Linked DNA regions of Corallococcus sp. EGB. Each later gene encodes a partner of the first gene's protein in a complex. Links are inferred from orthologs where the notes say so. Each region holds a gene or a part of one and is shown on either strand. Other genes may lie near its edges. The genes, in order: uvrA and mfd.

Region 1 (9,122 bases):
GGTCCAGCAACGTCCTGCGAGGCGAGTCGGGCGCGATTGAGTACGTCATCGGCACCGGCATCGACATCACCGAGCAGCGCCGGGCCGAGGAGGAGCGCGACCAGACCTTCCAGCGTGAGCAGCAGGCGCGCGCCAGGGCCGAGGAGCAGGAGGTGCGGTCCGCGTTCCTGGCGGAGGCCTCCGGGCTGCTCACCGGCTCGCTCGCCCCCGAGGACGCGCTGCGCAGCGTGGCCGCGCTGACCGTCCACCGGTTCGCTGACTGGTGCGCGGTGGATCTCCGGGACGGAGGGCACTCCTTCCAGCGCATCACCGAGGCCCGCTCCGAGGCGCTGCGCGCCACCGCGCCTTCGCGGATGCACTGCGCGCTGCCCGACCTGGAGGCCGAGCATGGCCCGGGACGGGTGCTGCGCCTGGGCGAAGCGGAGTTCTGCCCGGACGGATGCGCCTCCATGTCCCTGGGCTGCGTCCGGGACGCAGAGGGCCTGTCCGAGGTCGTCGAGTTCCAGTCCTGGATCTCCGTGCCGCTGCTCGCCCGGGAGCATGCGCTCGGCGCGCTCACGCTCGCGCGCATGAAGGGCGGCGGCCCGTATGGTCCAGCGGACCTGGCCCTCGCGCAGGAGCTGGCCCGCCGCGCGGCGATGGCGCTGGACAACGCCCGCCTCTATCAGCAGGCCCAGCTGGCGATTGGCCTCCGGGATGAGTTCCTCTCCATTGCCTCCCATGAGCTGAAGACCCCCGTCACGTCGCTCCAGCTGTCGGTGCAGGGGCTGCTGCGCCTGGGCCGGACCGGCGCGCTGCGGACCGCGCCGGTGGAGGCCGTCACGCATTCACTCGAGGTCATCGAGCGCCAGGCGAAGCGGATGGCGAAGCTCGTCAACACGCTGCTGGACGTGTCCCGCATCCACGCCGGCCGGCTCGAGCTCGAGTTCGAGGAGGTGGACCTGGCCGCGCTGGTCCGGGACGTCGCGGCGCGCTTCACCCAGGAGCTGGCCACGTCGGGGACCCGGCTCCAGGTCCACGCCGACACGGCGATGCCGGGCGAGTGGGACCGGTCGCGGTTGGATCAGATCATCACCAACCTGCTCTCGAACGCCATCAAGTACGGCGAAGGAAGGCCCATTGAGGTCCGGGTGGAGGGGGACGCCGTGACGGCCCGCCTGTCGGTCCGGGATCAGGGCATCGGCATCCCGGCGGAGCGGCACGCGCGCATCTTCCGGGCCTTCGAGCGCGCGGTGTCGTCGCGCCACTATGGAGGCCTGGGGCTGGGCCTCCACATCGTGAACCAGCTCGTCGAGAGGCTGGGGGGCTCGGTCCGGGTCGAAAGCGAGGCGGGGCAGGGCGCCACCTTCACGGTGGAGCTGCCCCGCCGGGGGCCGCATGCGTCTCCCCCGGCGGACCTGACGATGCAGGTGGGGCCCTAAGCCGGCTTGGGCTCCACCGCGGGGGTGCGGGCGTCGAGGGGGGCCTGCGCGTCCGACTGGTAGTAGTCCCGCACCACGTAGCGGCGGGCCACCAGCGCCATGCCCACGCCGGCCGCCGCGGCCAGCGCCGCGTAGAAGAAGAACTGCGCGGAGCCCGTGAAGACGTTGAGCGCCGCGGCGATGGCCACCGCCACGTTCGCCAGCGTGTTCGTCACCAGCCACACACTCTGGACGGTGCCCTTCATCTCCCGCGGGGCCTGCGTGTACGCGAACTCCAGGCCCGTGGTGGACACGAGGATCTCCGCCACCGTCAGCACGATGTACGGCAGCAGCTGCCACGCGATGTTCAGCGTCGTGCCGCCCTCCATGGCCACCTGGAAGAAGCCCGCGATGACGAACGACACCGCGCCGATGATGAGGCCCATGGGCATGCGCCGGAGCGGCGTCAGCTCCCAGCCCCACCGCTGGAAGGCCGGATAGACGACCGCCGTCAGGAAGGGGATGAGCAGCATCACCAGCATGGGGTTGATGAACTGCATCTGGCTGGGCTGGAACACCAGGCCGCCCACGTTCGGATCCATGGACCGCGCCTGCACCACCCACGTGGACGCCTTCTGATCAAAGAGCATCCAGAAGAAGGGCACGAAGGGCAGCAGCAGCGCGGACACCCGGAACACCGCCTTCACGCCCTCCACCGCGTCCGCCGGGTGCTCGGCCTTCGCCCGGTCCAACCAGCCGCCGCCCTGCACGGGCCTTCCGCGGAACGCGCTGGCCACCACCTTGAAGAACGAGTGCGGGTTGGGGCCCGTGGGCGGCACCAGCACGTAGTGCTTGCGGCCCGCCCAGAAGATGACCGTCGCCAGGAACATCAGGATGCCCGGCACGCCAAAGGCCACCGCCGGGCCGAACTTCGTCATCAGCAGCGGGACGAACAGCGACGCGAAGAACGACCCGAAGTTGATGGTCCAGTAGAAGATGGCGAAGACCTTCTTCACCAGGTGCTTGTTCTTCTCCGTGAACTGGTCTCCCACCATCGCGGACACGCACGGCTTGATGCCGCCACTGCCAATCGCGATGAGCGTCAGGCCCGTGTAGAAGCCCGTGGCGTTGTCCTCGAAGAGCGCCAGGCACGCGTGCCCGCCGCAGTACACGAGGCTCAGCACGAAGATGGTGTGGAACTTCCCGAAGAAGCGGTCCGCCAGGTAGCCGCCAATGAGCGGGAAGAAGAACACCCCCGCCATGAACAGGTGCATCAGGCTCTTCGCCTGGGCCTCCCGCGCCCCCGTCTCCGGCACGTGCGTGCGCAGCAGGTAGTCGATGAAGAACACCGTGAGGATGTTCCGCATCCCGTAGAAGCTGAAGCGCTCACAGGCCTCGTTCCCGATGATGTAGGGAATCTGGGGCGGGAAGCGCTGGGCGGTGGGGGCGGTCGAGGTCTCGGCCATGCCCCCACCCTACCGGGCCCTCTCAGGCCGCGTCCACGCGCTTGCCAATGCGCGCCCGGCGCGACTTGCCCAGCACGTGCTTGAGGTAGCGGCCGGTGTGGCTGGCCTCCACCTTCGCCACGTCCTCCGGCGTGCCGGTGGCCAGGATGTTGCCGCCGCCCGAGCCGCCCTCCGGCCCCAGGTCGATGAGCCAGTCCGCGCTCTTGATGACGTCCAGGTTGTGCTCGATGACGAGCACGCTGTTGCCCGCCTCCACCAGCCGGTTGAGCACGGAGAGCAGCTTGCGGATGTCCTCGAAGTGCAGGCCCGTGGTGGGCTCGTCCAGGATGTAGAGCGTGCGGCCGGTGGCCACCCGGGCCAGCTCCCGGGCGAGCTTGATGCGCTGCGCTTCACCGCCGGACAGGGTGGGGGAGGGCTGGCCCAGCCGCAGGTAGCCCAGGCCCACGTCGGTGAGCGTCGTCAGCACGCGCAGGATGTCCTTGTGCGCGCTGAAGTGGTCCACCGCCTCGCGCACGCTCAGGTCCAGCGTCTCCGCGATGTTCTTGCCCTTGTAGCGCACGCGCAGCGTGGCCTCGTTGAAGCGCTTGCCGTTGCAGACCTCGCAGGGGACGTACACGTCCGCGAGGAAGTGCATCTCCACCAGCTTCACGCCGTCGCCCTCGCACGCCTCGCAGCGGCCGCCCTTGATGTTGAAGCTGAAGCGGCCCGGGCCGTACCCGAACGTGCGGGCCTCCGGCGTCATGGCGAACACCTCCCGGATGGCGTCGAACACCTTGGTGTACGTGGCCGGGTTGCTGCGCGGTGTGCGGCCAATGGGCCGCTGGTCGATGTCGATGACCTTGTCCAGGTGCTCCAGGCCCTTGATGGACTTGTGCTTCCCCATGGGCTCGCGGCTGTCGTAGAGCGCGCGCGCCAGCGCCGGGTACAGGATTTCGTTGATCAGCGTGGACTTGCCCGCGCCGGACACGCCCGTCACCGCCGTGAAGATGCCCAGCGGGATGTCCGCGTCCACGTTCTTCAGGTTGTTCTCCGTCGCACCCACGATGGAGATCTGATGCTTGGGGTTCACCGGGCGGCGCGACTCGGGGACTTCAATCTCCTGGCGCCCGGAGAGGTACGCGCCGGTGAGGCTCTGCTCGTCCGCCATCACCTGCTTGGGCGTGCCCTGGGCCACCACCTGTCCGCCCAGCTCGCCCGCGCCGGGACCGAAGTCCACCAGGTAGTCCGCCTCCTCCATCGTCTCCTCGTCGTGCTCCACGACGATGACGGAGTTGCCCAGATCCCTCAGGCGCTTGAGCGTGGCCAGCAGCTTGCCGTTGTCGCGCTGGTGCAGGCCGATGGAGGGCTCGTCCAGGATGTAGATGACGCCCGTCAATTCGCTGCCCATCTGCGACGCCAGCCGGATGCGCTGGCTCTCACCGCCGGACAGCGTGGACGCGGTGCGGTCCAGCGTGAGGTAGCCCAGGCCCACGTCCACCAGGAAGGACAGGCGGCTGCGGATCTCCTTGAGCAGCTCCTGGGCGATCTTCTCCTCCTGCGCGCTCAGCCCCAGCTGCGTCAGGAACGTCCGCGCCTCCGTGATGGTCATCCGGCTCAGGTCCACCAGCGTGCGCTGGTGCACCTTCACCGCGCGGCTCTCCGGGCGCAGGCGCTCGCCCTTGCAGGACGGGCAGGGCTTGTCGCTGAAGTACTTCTGCAGCTCCGCCTTGCGCGCCTCCGACGTCGTCGTCTTGAAGTTGCGCATGGTGCGGGCGAGCAGGCCCTCCCACTCCATGTCGTACTGGCCGTTGTCGCCCCACTGCACGGTGAAGGACTTGCCCTTCGCGCCGTTCATCAGGACGTCCTTCTCCCGCTTGGACAGCTTCGCGTACGGCACGTCCAGGTCGATCTTGAACGCCGCCGCCAGGCTCTCCACGAAGTCCGCCGTCCAGCCCTCGCCGCGGTTCATGCCGCTGGCCCACGGTTCAATCGCGCCGTCGCGGATGCTGCGGCTCTGGTCCGGCACCAGCAGATCCGGGTCCATCTCCGGACGGGTGCCCAGGCCGTTGCAGTCCGTGCACATGCCCAGCGGGTTGTTGAAGGAGAACGACGCCGGCGTGAGGTCCCCGAAGGACAGGCCGCACGCGGGGCACGCGTTCAGCTCGCTCATCACGCGGTCGGAGGAGAGCGTGCCCTTCTCATCCGTGATGATCAGCGTGCCCTTGCCCTCGCGCAGCGCGGTCTCCACGGAGTCCGTCAGGCGCGTGCGCAGGTCCGGCTTCAACACCAGCCGGTCGATGATGAGCGCGATGTCGTGCTTGGACTTCTTGTCCAGCTCGATGCGCTCCTCCAGCTCGCGCACCTTGCCGTCCACGCGCGCGCGGGAGAAGCCGCGCTTCTGGGCCTCGGCCAGCAGGTCCTTGTGCTCGCCCTTGCGGTTCGTGACGATGGGCGCCAGCACCTGGAGCTTGGTGCCCGCCGGCAGCTTCATGATTTCGTCGACGATCTGCTGGGCGCTCTGCTTGCCCACCTTGCGGCCGCACTGGGGGCAGTGCTGCACCCCGATGGAGGCGTAGAGCACGCGCAGGTAGTCGTGCACCTCCGTGACGGTGCCCACCGTGGAGCGCGGGTTGTTGCTGGCCGCCTTCTGCTCGATGGAGATGGTGGGGGACAGGCCGCGCAGCGTGTCGTAGCGGGGCTTCTCCATCTGCCCCAGGAACTGGCGCGCATACGAGGAAAGGCTCTCCACGTAGCGGCGCTGGCCCTCCGCGTAGAGCGTGTCGAACGCGAGCGAGCTCTTCCCAGAGCCCGACACGCCGGTGAACACCACGAGCTTCTTCTTCGGGATGTCCAGGGAGACGGTCTTGAGGTTGTGCTCCCTGGCACCGCGGATGGAAATGACGTCGGGCTCGGACATGGGGGCGCGCTTTATCACTGAAAGGGTGTTCCGGTGCACGCAAAGGCGCACGACGGGCGAGGTCTGCTGAAAACACCCGGCGGCCCCGCCCGCATCCCACGGCCCGGGCGGGCACGCGGCCGTCCTGCGCGCCCCACTCGTCCCTGCGCGAAGTCTCACGACCCCCGAGGGCAGGAGGTCGGTGTGGCATCCACCGTTTGCGAAGCTTTTGCAGTCGCTTCCACGAAACGTGGAATCTCAGGTTTTACCCGTTAAAGGCCGCTCCCCAGCGTGGGCGCCCGTTTGCCGTGTTGGCGGCGTGACGGAGCCACGTTGGGGCGTCCAGGCACCAGGGTTGCACCTTTCTACGCCGGCCGGATCCACGTGCAGTGCTGTGTGGGGGGACACCGGTGCCGTGTGTAGGAAGGACGGGACTCTGTATGCGTGGACTCCGATGGTTGTTGCTGGCGGTGGCGGTGGCGGCGGGGACGGGGTGTGAGCGGCCCCATTCGCAGCAGGCGCGCACGGGCTTCGCCGCACGGCCGGAGCTCCTGGAGTTCGGCGCCGCGGCGGTGGGGCGCACCAAGACGATGACGCTGCGGCTGGCGAACGAGGGGCGCGCGTCGTACCGCGTGGAGGGCGCGCGCGCGTCGCTGCCCAACGTCACCATCACCGCGTTCGAACCCTTCACGCTGACGGCCGGCGCGGAGCACGAGCTTGAAGTGCGCTTCACGCCCGACGTGGAGGGCGCGGTGCAGGGGCAGCTGGAGGTCTTCACGGACGCCTCCGGCGGCGCGGCGACGCAGGTGCCCGTCAGCGGGCGCGGCGTGAAGGCGCTGGTGGAGGTGCCGGAGACGTCGCTCGACTTCGGCAACGTGAACCTGGGGCTGGTGGAGATGCGCGAGGTGACGGTGCGCAACCCCTCCGACGTGGAGAGCCCGCTGGTGCTGTCCGTGGAGGGCCCGGACGCGGACGAGTTCTCCGCCGGGTCGGGGCTGCCGTCCACGCTGGGGCCGCACGAGACGCGCAAGGTGCCGGTGGCCTTCAGCCCGGTGCGGCTGGGCAACGCGGAGGCGGCCCTGCGCGTCGCCGTGTGCGACGGCTGCGAGCCCGCGGAGGTGCGGCTGACGGGCACCGGGGTGGCCAGCGCGCTGGAGGTGACGCCGCTGCGCGTGGACTTCGGCCGGGTGGCGGTGGGCGCCACCGCCGAGGAGCGCATCACCGTGCGCAACCAGGGCACCGAGCCGCTCAGCTACAAGGGCGCGTCGCTCCTGGAGGACCCGTCCGGCGTGTACAAGGTGGTGAGCTCGCCCGCGCTCCCCAACGACCTGCTCCTGCCGGGCGCGGCGGTGGAGCTGCGCGTGGCCTTCACGCCCGCGGCTTCCGGCCGGGTGCGTGACGGCCGCGTGGAGGTGGCCGTGCGCAAGCCCCAGACGACGTCGCCCGGCCCCAAGGTGACGCTGACGGGCGAGGGCGGCGCGTCGTGCGTGGAGGTGACGCCCGCGCACCTCAACTTCGGGGCGGTGGCCTTCGGCATGATGGCCACGCGCGACGTCACCGTGCGCAACCGCTGCCGCGACGAGGCCACCGTCACCGGGCTCCAGCTCACCACGCAGGCGGGGGGCTACTTCACGCTCGCGCAGGCGCCCTCCAGCCAGCCGATCGCGCCCGGGGGCACGCTGAAGGTGGGCGTCACCTTCAACCCCCGCGCGGGTGCGAATGGCCAGAGCCAGGGACAGCTGGCCGTCACCTCCAGCCAGCGCGGCTCCACCGCCACGGATGGCGTGACGCTGTCCGGCGAGGGCAAGGTCTTCGCGCCGTGCGAGTACGCGCTGCCGTCGGTGCTGGACTTCGGCCAGGTGCCGGTGGGCTCGGAGGTGGCGCTGGGGGTGACGCTGAAGAACACCGGCACGGAGGCGTGCTTCCTGGCGGCGCTCCAGCTGGCGTCCGGCTCCGACCCCGCCTTCCGCGCGGCCCCGGTGGCCAACAGCGTGCTGGCGCCCGGCAAGAAGGCCACGCTCCTCGTGCGCTTCAAGCCTTCGGACGTGGGGGAGTTCCAGGGGCTCGCGGAGGGCTGGGTGAGCCACCCCACCCGGGGCCACCCGATGGTGAACCTGGTGGGCACGGGCGTGCAGGGGTGCTTCTCCGTGCAGCCCACCACGGTGGACTTCGGCATCAGCCGGCTGGCGTGCGGCGCGCGCACCCGCGAGTTCATGGCCTACAACGACTGCACCGGGGCGGTGACGGTGACGGGCCTGAAGGTGGAGCAGCCGGGCCAGGAGTTCGCGGTGTCCGGCGCGCTGCCGGCCACGATTCCGGCGGGCGGGCGGGTGAAGCTCACCGCGACGTACGCGCCCGCGGAGGAGGGGCAGGACGCGGCGACGGTGCGCTTCACGCTGAAGGACGGCGCCGTCTACAGCGCGGGCCTGACGGGGCGGGGCCTGGTGAAGACGGATCAGACGGACCACTTCGTCCAGCAGGCGGAGGCGCGCGTGGACGTGCTCTTCGTCGTGGACAACTCGGGCTCCATGATGGAGGAGCAGCAGAGCCTGGGAGAGAACTTCGCGGCCTTCCTGTCCGCGGCCACCGCCGCGAAGGTGGACTACCGCATCGGCGTCACCACCACCGGCCTGGATCCGTCCCCCGGCGGCTGGTCCGAGTGCCCCGGCGGCGCGCAGGGCGGTGAGAACGGGCGCCTGTTCCCCGTGGACGGCTCCAGCCCGCGCATCATCACGCCGGAGACGCCCAACGCGGCCGCCGTCTTCGCCAACAACACGAACGTGGGCGTGTGCCACTGGAACGAGCAGGGCCTGGACGCGGCCTACCGCGCGCTGTCCGACCCCTTGCTCTACAACCTGGATGACCCGCGCACGCCCCAGCCCAACGACGGCAACGGCGGCTTCCTGCGCGAGGACGCGAAGCTGACCATCATCGCGCTGTCGGACGAGGAGGACTTCAGCTCGCAGCCGGTGTCCTTCTACGAGACGTACTTCCTGGCCCTGAAGGGGAATGATCCGTCCAAGGTGAGCTTCAACGCCGTGGTGGGCCCGGAGGATTTGACGACCTGCACCACGGCCAGCAGCTCCGGCACCCGCTACATGGAGCTGGCCCACAAGCTCAACGGCGTGGTGGACAGCATCTGCACGCCCAACTGGGCCGCGTCGCTGGAGAAGCTGTCGGAGAGCGCCTTCGGGCCCAACCGCGCCTTCTCCCTGACGGAGGTGCCCTCGGACCCCGGCGCCATCCGGGTCCGGGTGGACGGGGCGCCGGTGACGGCCGGCTGGTCCTATGACGCGCGCGCGAATGCCGTCATCTTCGAGCGGCTGCGCGCCCCGGCCCCGGGTGCCGTGGTGGACGTCACCTATCCGCTGGGTTGCCCGT
Region 2 (9,817 bases), 5.3 Mb from region 1 along the record:
GCGCGACCTGACCATGGAGTGGCGCGTGTTCTGGGGCATCATGCCCAAGCTGGCGAAGAAGCAGCCGGCGAGCGAGGCGCAGCCGGTGGCGAAGGCCGCGGCGACGTTCACCGAGTGCGGCCAGTCCATCCTCGGCCTGAAGAAGGTGGCGAAGGAGGGCGGGGTGCTGCTGCTGGGGGAACTGCACGGCACGCAGGAGGTGCCGCGCTTCATCGCGCAGTCGGTGTGCCAGCTCGTCACGGCCGGCATGCCGGTGACGGTGGGGCTGGAGCTGCCGGTGGAGAACGAGGAGCGCATCCACGCCTTCCTCCAGAGTCCGGGCGGAGAGGTGGACTGGCTCAAGCTGATGGAAGCCCCGTTCTGGCGCAGCCCGTATCCGGACGGCCGAGGCAGCGAAGCCGTGGCGAACATGCTGGAGCAGCTGCGCCAGCTGCGCGCACAGGGCCTGGACGTGGCGGTGTTCGTCTATGACCACCCGAAGCTCGCCGGCCAGTCGCGCGAGGACGCGCTGACGAAGACGGTGCTCGAGCAGGTGAAGGCGACACCGCGGCGCTTCCATCTGGTGGTGAGCGGCAACATCCACTCGCGCACAGTGAAAGGGCTGCCGTGGGACAAGCAGTACAAGCCCATGGGCTACCTGCTGAAGGACCAGCTCGACGACGTCGCAGCGTTGGACATGGCCTACGACAGCGGCACCGCGTGGATCTGCGCGGCGAACACGCAAACCAGCAAGCTGGACTGCGGCGTGAAGGAAGCGAAGGGCAAGGACAACGGAGACCGCTTCTTCATGCACACCTGGGGCTCGACCAATCCGGACGGTTACCACGGGGTCTTCTACGTGGGCCACGTGACGGCGTCCGAACCCGCCATCCAGAAGGGCCTGGGGAACCCAGACGCGGCGCCCGCGCAGGAGCCTGCGTCGAGTCTGTCGTCCGAAGAGGCCTCCGCGCGACGCTGAGGGCACGGCCACACTGGCGTCGCGGCGCGGGCGGTGGCATGGAGGTGGCCTGACTGGAGGCCGTCCCATGAGCGACACGCTGCCCGCGCTGCGGGCCACCCTGGCGGAACTGGTGGCGCTGGACACCACGTCCTCGCGCCCCAACGCGCCCCTCATCGACTACGCCCAGGCGCGCCTGGAGGCCGCGGGCTTCACCGCCGAGCGCCAGCACTACACCGACGACGCGGGCGTGGCGAAGGTCAACCTCATCGCCCGGAAGGGCGACGCTGACCGCGCCGCGCTGGCCCTGGTGGGCCACTCCGACTGCGTGCCCTACGACGCCGCCTGGACGGACGCGCTGCGCCTCACCGAGCGCGACGGCAAGCTCTATGGCCGCGGCGCCTGTGACACCAAGGGCTTCATCGCGTGCGCGCTGCACACCGCCACCCGCAAGGACCTGCCGAAGCTGGACGCGCCCCTGCTCGTCATCCTCACCGCGGATGAAGAGGTGGGCCTCGTGGGCGCCAAGAAGCTGGTGTCGGCGGGCCTGGGCCGCGCGAGGCACGCCATCGTCGGCGAGCCCACGCGCCTCATCCCCGTGCGCGCCAACAAGGGCTACTGCCTGGCGGAGGTGGAGGTGCTGGGCAAGGAAGGCCACAGCGCGTACCCGGAGCTGGGCGCGTCCGCCATCTTCCGCGCCGGCCGCTTCCTCCAGAAGCTGGAGACGCTGGCGAACACCGTCCTGCGCGAGGACCGCGACGAGGGCTTCCAACCGCCCTTCACCACGGTGAACGTGGGCCTCATCCAGGGCGGCAAGGCGAAGAACGTCCTGCCCGGCTCCTGCCGCTTCACCGTGGAATGGCGCCCCATCCCCGGCCAGGCCGCCGAGCGCGTCCCCGAGCTGATGGAGCACATCCGCCAGGAACTCACGCGCGACGAGCCCGCCTACGAGGCGCGCATCAAGGTGCTGCGCATGGACCGGGGCGTCCACACGCGCGGCGACGCGGACGTGGTGCGCTTCCTGGAGCAGGTCAGTGGCAACGCGTCCGAAACGGTGTCCTTCGGCACGGAGGCCCCGCAGCTCACGGAGCTGGGCGCGGAGGCCGTGGTGTTCGGCCCCGGCGACATCCGCGTCGCGCACCAGACGGGCGAGTTCGTCCCCATGGAGGACCTGGTCCGCTGCGAGGCCGCCCTCACGCAGGCCGTGGCCCGCTTCTGCACGGGCGGCTGACGGCCCACGCGCTTCAGGGCTTCTCTGAAGCAGCGTCGACGACCTCGACGTTGCGGAAGCCCTGGCACGCCTCCTGGAAGCCGAGCACGTACTTCAGCGAGCGCAGCTCCATCGTCAGCTTGTGCCACAGCTTGCGCAGCAGGCTGGGTCGCGGCGCGGGCACGCTCGTCACCAGCGCGCCCAGGTCGATGTAGTGGGTCGGCGTGCGGCCCATGCCCTCGAAGTCGTGCTCCAGCCCCTGGCTGAGCTGGCGCAGCTCCGGCTCCAGCCGCTGGTGCACCGCGTCCGTCATCAGGACGTACTCGCGCACGGGCACGTCGTTCTTCAGCATCCGGTGCACGAGGATGACGTCCACCCCCGCCAGCTCCGTGAGGTGCTTCACCTTCTGGAAGGCCACCTCGCCGGCGTGGGCCACGAACTTGAGCGTCAGGCCGCCCACCTGCGTGCACCCGTCGCACGAGCACATCCGGTCCAGCGCGAGCTGCTCCCGGCGCTCCAGGAAGGCCCGGCGGATGGCCGCGACCTGATTCGCCACGGGCGCGGCGTCCTCGCCCACGGCGTAGAAGAAGGCCGCGTCCCCTTCGAGCTTCGCCAGCTTGAACCGGCCGGACGCGTCGATGACGGCCTCCAGCAGCCGCGCCACCGTGTCCTGCGCGTGCGCCAGCCCGAAGCGGTGCTGCCGCATGAAGCGGGTGTAGCCACCGATGTCCGCGATGAGCAACAGCGCCTTCTCAATGGCCATGAGCCGCCGCAGCCTACCTGAAGTCCCCGGACGTGCGTCAGTGCCGGGGCAGGGCGCAGGTGCCCACGTCGCGCAGCAGCTTGTGCGCCTCCGCGAGCAGCGCGTGTCCCTTCACCTCCGGAGGCACGCGCGCGATGAGCTTCATGTCCGGCGTCAGCCGGTAGAAGCCCTTGGAGCGCTGCACCAGCCCCGCCACCTTCGCGCCGTCCAGCAGCGCGTCGCCGCCCAGCGCCAGCGACAGCCGGCCCGGGCCCGCCTCCAGCGCGCGCAGCCGCAGCTCGCGCATGTCGATCTTGAGGAGCGTCACTTCGGAGAGGGCGTCCACCTCGTCGGGCGCCTCGCCGTAGCGGTCCACCAGCTCCGCGCGCAGGTCCGTCACCTCGTCCGGGTGGCTGGCCTGGCTGAAGCGCTTGTAGAACACCAGCCGCTGGTGCACGTCCGCCACGTAGTCGTCGGGGATGAGCGCCGGCATGGGCAGGTTGATGTCCGGCTCCACGTGCACCTTCGGCGGCTGGCCCTGCAGCTCCGCCACCGCCTCCTCCATCAGCTGCGCGTACAGGTCGAAGCCAATCTCCGCGATGGCGCCGGACTGCTTCTCGCCCAGGAGGTTGCCCGCGCCGCGGATCTCCAGGTCGTGGCTGGCGATGGAGAAGCCCGCCCCCAGCTCCGTGAAGTTCTGGAGCACCTCCAGCCGGCGCTGCGCGTCCTTCGTCACCGGACGGCGGGTGGGCACCAGCAGGTACGCATACGCGCGCTCCTTGCTGCGGCCCACGCGGCCACGCAGCTGGTAGAGCTGCGCCAGACCGAACTGGTCCGCGCGGTTGACGATCATCGTGTTGGCGCTGGAGATGTCGATGCCGCTCTCGATGATGCTGGTGCACAGCAGCACCTGGAACTTGTGCTCCGTGAACTGGAGCATCACCTTCTCCAACTGCCCTTCGCCCATCTGGCCGTGCGCCACGCCAATGGAGACGTTCGGCAGGAGCTTCCTCAGCTCCTGCTCCATGGACGGCAGGGACTCCACGCGGTTGTGCACGAAGAAGACCTGTCCACCGCGCGCGATTTCGCGCTCCACGGCCTCCTTGATGACGGCGTCGTCGTACTTCATCACGAAGGTGCGGATGGCCCGGCGGTCCTGCGGCGGCGTGGCGATGATGCTCATGTCGCGCACACCGGACATGCTCATGTGCAGCGTGCGGGGGATGGGCGTCGCCGTCAGCGTCAGCACGTCCACCTGCGTGCGCAGCCGCTTGAGCGCCTCCTTCTGCTTCACGCCGAAGCGCTGCTCCTCGTCCACCACCAAAAGCCCCAGGTCCTTGAAGGCCACCTCACCGGCCAGGAGCTTGTGCGTGCCGATGACGATGTCGACCTTGCCCTCCTTGGCGCGGCGGAGGATGTCGCGGATCTCCGGCGGCTTGCGGATGCCGGAAATCACCTCCACCGTGACGGGGTAGTCCTTGAAGCGCTTCTTGAACGAGTGGAAGTGCTGCTGCGCCAGCACCGTGGTGGGCACCAGCACCGCCACCTGCTTGCGGTCCAGCGTGGCCTTGAAGGCGGCGCGCATCGCCACCTCCGTCTTGCCGTAGCCCACGTCGCCGCAGACGAGCCGGTCCATGGGCTGCGGCTTCTGCATGTCCGCGAGCACGTCCTCGATGGCCTTCGCCTGGTCCGGCGTCTCCTCGAACTCGAAGTCCGCCTCGAACTGGGCGAAGTAGCGGTCCGGCGCGGCGAACGCGTAGCCCGGGTGGGCCTTGCGCGCGGCGGCCATCTGCAACAGCTCCGCCGCCATCTTGAGCAGCTGCTCCTTGACGCGCTTCTTCGTCTTCTCCCAGCTCGTCGTGCCCAGCTTGTCCAGCTGGACCTTCTCCGGGTCTCCGCCGGTGAACTTCTGGATGAGCCGCATGCGGCCCACCGGCAGGTAGATCTTGTCCCGCCCCGCGTACTCCAGGACGAGGAAGTCCCCCGGCACGCCCTGCACCTCCATCTTCGTCAGGCCCGCGTAGCGCCCGATGCCGAAGTCGGTGTGGACGATGAGGTCGCCTTCCTTCAGGTCCTTGAAGCCCGCGGCGAACGCATCCAGCTTCTTGCTGCGCTTGACGCGGCGGCGGGAGCGGACGCCGAAGATCTCCTCGTCCGCGAGCACCGCCAGCCGGCCTTCAGGGTCGATGAAGCCCTGGCTCACCTCGCCGGTGAACAGGTGCGCCCACACCGCCGGCTCATAGAGCTTCGCCGGATCCTGCATGGGCTCCGTGTGCACCTTCACCATCACGGAGCGGTCCAGCAGCAGCCGCTTGAGCCGGTCCGCCTGGCTCAGCGTGCCGCACGCCACCGCGCACGCGACGCCGGTGTCGCGCCAGCGCTGGAGCCGCTCCACCAGCGGGGTGAGCGCGCCCTCCTCGCCGTGGTGCGCGAGGATGGCCTCGCGCAGGTCCTGCGTCGTGCCGAAGGTGAAGGCCACGGGCACTTCGGACTGCGTGAGTGACAGGCCACCGCCCTCCACCACGCGCAGGGCCTTGAGGCCCGCGGCCACGCCGTCGCGCGTGAGGAAGTGGTGCTCCGGTGGATAGGTGAGGTCCTGGCGCGCGTCCGCCTCCTCCACGCCCTTCGCCAGCTCCGCCTGGAGCTCCTCCTGGGCGCGGTCCAGCCCCACCGGGTCGTCCAGGTAGACGACGGGCTCCTTCGTCCAGGCGTTCAGGTAGTCGAACACGGAGGCCAGCCCGCCCTCGAAGAAGCCGGGCAGCAGGCCCTCCAGCCCGAAGCCGGGCAGCCCTTCGCGCAGCGCGTCCAGCCGCTCGCGCAGCTTGATGGTGGGCAGGTTGATGCGGTCCGCCACCGCGCGGGCAGCGGCCTCGGCGCGAGGGCGCGTGTCGTCGGTGAGCAGCAGCTCGCGCGAGGGCACCAGGTCCACGGCCTTGAGCGCGTCCACCGTGCGCTGCGTCTCCGGGTCGAAGACGCGGATGGACTCGATGGTGTCCCCGAAGAACTCCAGGCGCACCGGCCGCTCGTACAGGGGGCTGAAGACGTCCAGCAGGCCGCCGCGCACGCTGAAGGTGCCCTTGTCCTCCACCAGCGGGCTGTTCTGGTAGCCCATCAGCGCCAGCTTCCGCGCCAGCGAGTCGCGGTCGAAGTCCTGGCCCACCTCCACGCGCTGGGCCAGCCCCTCCATCACCGCCAGCGGCAGCACGCGGCGGTGCAGGGCGCGCAGGGACAGCACCAGGGCCGGGAACGGCGTGCCGCGCGCCAGGTGGAACAGCGCGCCCAGCCGCTCTGTGATGGGGCCGGGCTCCGGTGACAGCTCGTCGTACGGAAGCACCTCGTCCGCGGGCAGGCGCAGCACGCGAGGCTCCAGCAGGCTGCCGGTGCCTCCCAGGAAGAAGGCCAGGTCGTGCGCGAGCGCGTCCGCCGCCTCTTCATCCACGGCCACGCACACCAGGGGCGCGCGCAGCTCCCGGTGCAGGCGGGCGAGCAGGTGGCCACGCGCCGCGCCCTTCACCCCCTGTGTCCGCGCGCGGTGTCCCGCGCGCAGGGAGGCCAGCAGTCGGGCGAAGGCATCGCCGGAGGAGGGGGGAGCGCCGCCGGGCCAGGACGTGCCGTCGGACTTCGGGGAGAGGGAGGTATCCATTCGGGGGCCCGTGTGGGGCCCTCGGCTAATTAGGGTGCGCCTTCTCCCAAATCAACGCTGGATGCGGACTCCTGTCGTGTGCAGGAGCGCAGCGGGACGGCCGGTGGGCGGGGAGGCTCACGCGCGCCCGGGACATGGGAAGGTCCCCGGGCGCGCGGTCTCACCTGCTCAGGGCACCGAGCACGCCGCCGCCAGCCGCGTGTCCTTGCGGCTGGCGTCGCTGGTGGTGGCCGCCAGCGAGTCGCAATCCATCACGTTGGACAGGCCCGTCAGCGGCTCCACCATGAGCACGCTCTTGGCGCGGTTGGAGGTGAAGCGGAACTGGATGGAGCTGTCCGCCGGGGCCGCCGCGGTGACGGCCACGGGATCGTTGAGCACCCCCCGCATGCAGTCCATCCTGTTGAACGCTGGCCGGCCGGAGCCCGGCAGGAAGCACAGGTTGTTGATGTTCGAGGCGTTCATCGTGGCCGGGATGATGATGTCCGGCCCCGTCTCGGTGCAGCACGCGGGCATGGTTCGGCACGTCCTGCCCATGCACGTGTCAATGGGGCACTGGCCCGTGCCCCAGTCATCCGGGGTATTGACGTTGGGACCGCACTTCAGCCGCTCCCAGCGGGCCACGGTGTGCTGCTGGCCGTCCGGCTGGAGGACGTTGTTCTCCACCACGATGCGCACCGGCTGGTTCGTGCTGATGGCCAGCTGGCGCGCGCGCAGCGCGCTCGACCACAGCTCGCGCGTGGCCGTGTTCTCCTTCTGTCCTCCAATGCTCCCCTGCATCCCCGCGACCGCCAGGGTGATGCACACGGCCACCACCGCCAGGGCGGCCATCATCTCCAACAACGTCATGCCACGCGTGTGCTTCATGGTTTACCCGCCGGGTCCACCGGCCGCTGCAGGCCCACCGTCATGTTGCGCGCCGCGACGCGGAAGGTGTAGCGCCGGCGCGTGTAGCCGTCCTTCGCCAGGCCCTCCTCATCCGTGCCCGTCATGTCCGCGTCCCGGTTGATGCGCCGCGTGCGGATGACCAGCGTCACCTCCAGCTCGCGCACCCGCTGGCGCAGGCGCTTGATGACTTCCTTCTTCCGGTCCGCGGCCGGAAGCAGCGTCAGCTTCGGGAGGTCTTTCCCCTCGGAGTCCAGGTCGTCCGTCATGCAGGCCTTGAGGATGTACTTCGCCTCGTCACAGTCGGAGATGGCTGGGTGGGGCACGCCAGGGTTGCGGTGGTTGGTTTCACCGGCGACGCTGGGGTACCACTCCAGCGCGTAGTATCGGGTGGGGTCGCCCTTGAGGTCCTTGTCGAAGTCCACGACGCCCTCGCGCACGGTCATCTGCTCCACGTCGCGGCTCACCACGGACCAGGCCGCGGCGCCCGGCGCGCGGTACTCCAGCGTGGGGATGCCACCCTTCCAGTTCACCCGGTAGGCCGCGCCACTCAGCCGCATCGCCAGCCAGTTCACGACGTCCGAGGGGTCCTTGGGCGTCCAGATGCTGGTGGCGGTGCCGAAGTCCTCGCACTTGGGGGATTCCGCGAGCCCTCCGTTGACCGTGATGATGGAGTTCGCGGCCGCGTTGGACGCAATGCCGACGATGCTGACCGGGCAGGCCGGCCGGTTGCCCCCGCTGACCATGACGGCGGAAGCCGGGCCGCTGGGGGTGACCATGGCCGTCGAGGCGTTGGGCCTGGCGCAGAACTCGGTCTTGGACTGGCGGACCTTCCCCGAGGCGCACGGCGCCAGGGTGATCATCCCGTTCGTGTCACCCCAGTAGAACTGGATGGCGTCCGAAGCCGGGAAGCCCGCGGGCGGCATCGCGAAGGTCGGGTCCGCGCCGAAGGGCGTGCCCACGCCCGTCGTCAGGTCCGGTTGACGCCAGACCGTGATGGCCGAGCGCTCGTCGACGACGCCGCCGGTGAAGAAGGAGATGGGCGCGTTGCCCATGCCCGTCCCCGCCCGGGAGATGTCCAGCGTCAGCATCTCCTTCACCGCGCGCCCGGTGACCTGCGCGGTCATCGTCTGTTCCTCGAAGAGGGCCCGCTTCTGCATCTGGGCGCCCACCACCAGCCCGGTGGTGAGCACCATGACCCCCAGGGCGCTGGCGATCATCACTTCCAGGAGCGTGAAGCCCCGACCATGGAATGAAGAGTGTTTCACGGTGCCATCCGACTCTGCATGACGACCATCTGCCGGTCCGCGCGGATGCCCGGCTCGTTCCAATTCACGGACACGCGCACATTCACGACCGTGCCTGTGCTGCCCGCGGCGAGGTTGCGGGTGAGGGACGGCTCACCCGTGCCGCCGCCTGCCTCCATCGTGCCGGGGACCTGTGGATTGTCCACGTCGACGTTCACCGTGTACATGCGCGCCACGACCTTGGGGTCCGTGGGCGCCGCGTCGCGCAGGAGTCCATCCGCCGTCTGCCACACGTTGAACGTCTGGTCCCTCACGGTGTCGCAGGTCGGCGAGCCCTGGCAACCGCGCTGGAGGATGTTCTCCAGCGTGCGCTCCGCGATGAGCTGCGCCTGGTTCGCGGTCAGGGTGCGGCGGTTCGAGCGGGTCGTCTGGCTCACCACGGTCATCGCCGCCGCGACTCCCAGCAGCATGACGGCCATGGTGGCCATGACTTCCAGCAGGGTGACACCCCGTGATGCGCGCTGCTTCATTGCGGCAGTCTCCCGTCGGGCAGCGGCTCCCAGAGCATGATCTGCGAGCGGGAAGATCCCTTCGTGCCTGCCTTGTTGTTCCAACTCTCCGGATCGCCCGTGACCTTCATCTTACCCGTGGCCGTGAGCACAATGAGGTGCTCGTCGTGGACCACCGGCGCGGAGATGGCGTGGCCTTCCAGCGCCGCCGGGCCACCGCCGGCCAACACACCGCTCAACTGGTTGGCCGTATACGCCTCGCCATGCGCGTTCGCGTCCAGGCTGCAGATGTCCGCCGCCGTGCCCACCGCGGTCGCGGCGTAGATGCTGTTCGCGCTCATGGCCACGCCGCCCCACAGCTTCTGGCCCGGAGACAGCTTCTGCACCCAGAGGGGCTTGAGCTCCGCGCAAGGCTTGCTGCCCGTGGGATCCGGGTCCTCGAAGGCCAGCAGGTGGTACTGGTACGTGGGGTGCGCGGGGTCCGGCTCCTTGTAGCCGTCCGTGTACTTGTCCGGGCTGTCGCTGGTACCGAAGTAGAGGCGCACCGCCGGGCCCGCGTCCGTGCTGACCACCTTCACGGCCACGTTGGAGTAGAGCTCCTGCAGGTCCAGCTCCTTCTGGCTCGCGTCCGGGTGGTTCTTCAGCGC

Evidence for each region.
Region 2: the proteins of uvrA (region 1) and mfd are in contact, whole or in part, in a crystal structure (PDB 4DFC), measured with the Escherichia coli proteins. The link is inferred for Corallococcus sp. EGB from one-to-one orthologs.

What each region holds. Positions count from the first base shown.
Region 1 is NZ_CP079946.1:6,384,868-6,393,989, reverse strand. What follows is about bases 2,689-6,110. They hold uvrA (excinuclease ABC subunit UvrA), read right to left. Parts: upstream 5,763-6,110; coding sequence 2,889-5,762; downstream 2,689-2,888. Other genes in these bases: KYK13_RS26260 (MFS transporter), read right to left, coding at 2,689-2,866. Outside these bases: KYK13_RS26265 (GAF domain-containing sensor histidine kinase), read left to right, coding at 1-1,421; more of KYK13_RS26260, read right to left, coding at 1,418-2,688; KYK13_RS26250 (choice-of-anchor D domain-containing protein), read left to right, coding at 6,182-9,122. UniProt on the Escherichia coli protein: The UvrABC repair system catalyzes the recognition and processing of DNA lesions. UvrA is an ATPase and a DNA-binding protein. A damage recognition complex composed of 2 UvrA and 2 UvrB subunits scans DNA for abnormalities.
Region 2 is NZ_CP079946.1:1,120,973-1,130,789, forward strand. The notes cover bases 2,748-6,864. They hold mfd (transcription-repair coupling factor), read right to left. Parts: upstream 6,533-6,864; coding sequence 2,948-6,532; downstream 2,748-2,947. Other genes in these bases: KYK13_RS04610 (DUF2652 domain-containing protein), read right to left, coding at 2,748-2,910; KYK13_RS04620 (Tfp pilus assembly protein FimT/FimU), read right to left, coding at 6,701-6,864. In the rest of the region: KYK13_RS04600 (hypothetical protein), read left to right, coding at 1-958; argE (acetylornithine deacetylase), read left to right, coding at 1,026-2,168; more of KYK13_RS04610, read right to left, coding at 2,182-2,747; more of KYK13_RS04620, read right to left, coding at 6,865-7,396; KYK13_RS04625 (PilW family protein), read right to left, coding at 7,393-8,682; KYK13_RS04630 (type II secretion system protein), read right to left, coding at 8,679-9,191; KYK13_RS04635 (DUF4114 domain-containing protein), read right to left, coding at 9,188-9,817. UniProt on the Escherichia coli protein: Couples transcription and DNA repair by recognizing RNA polymerase (RNAP) stalled at DNA lesions. Mediates ATP-dependent release of RNAP and its truncated transcript from the DNA, and recruitment of nucleotide excision repair machinery to the damaged site.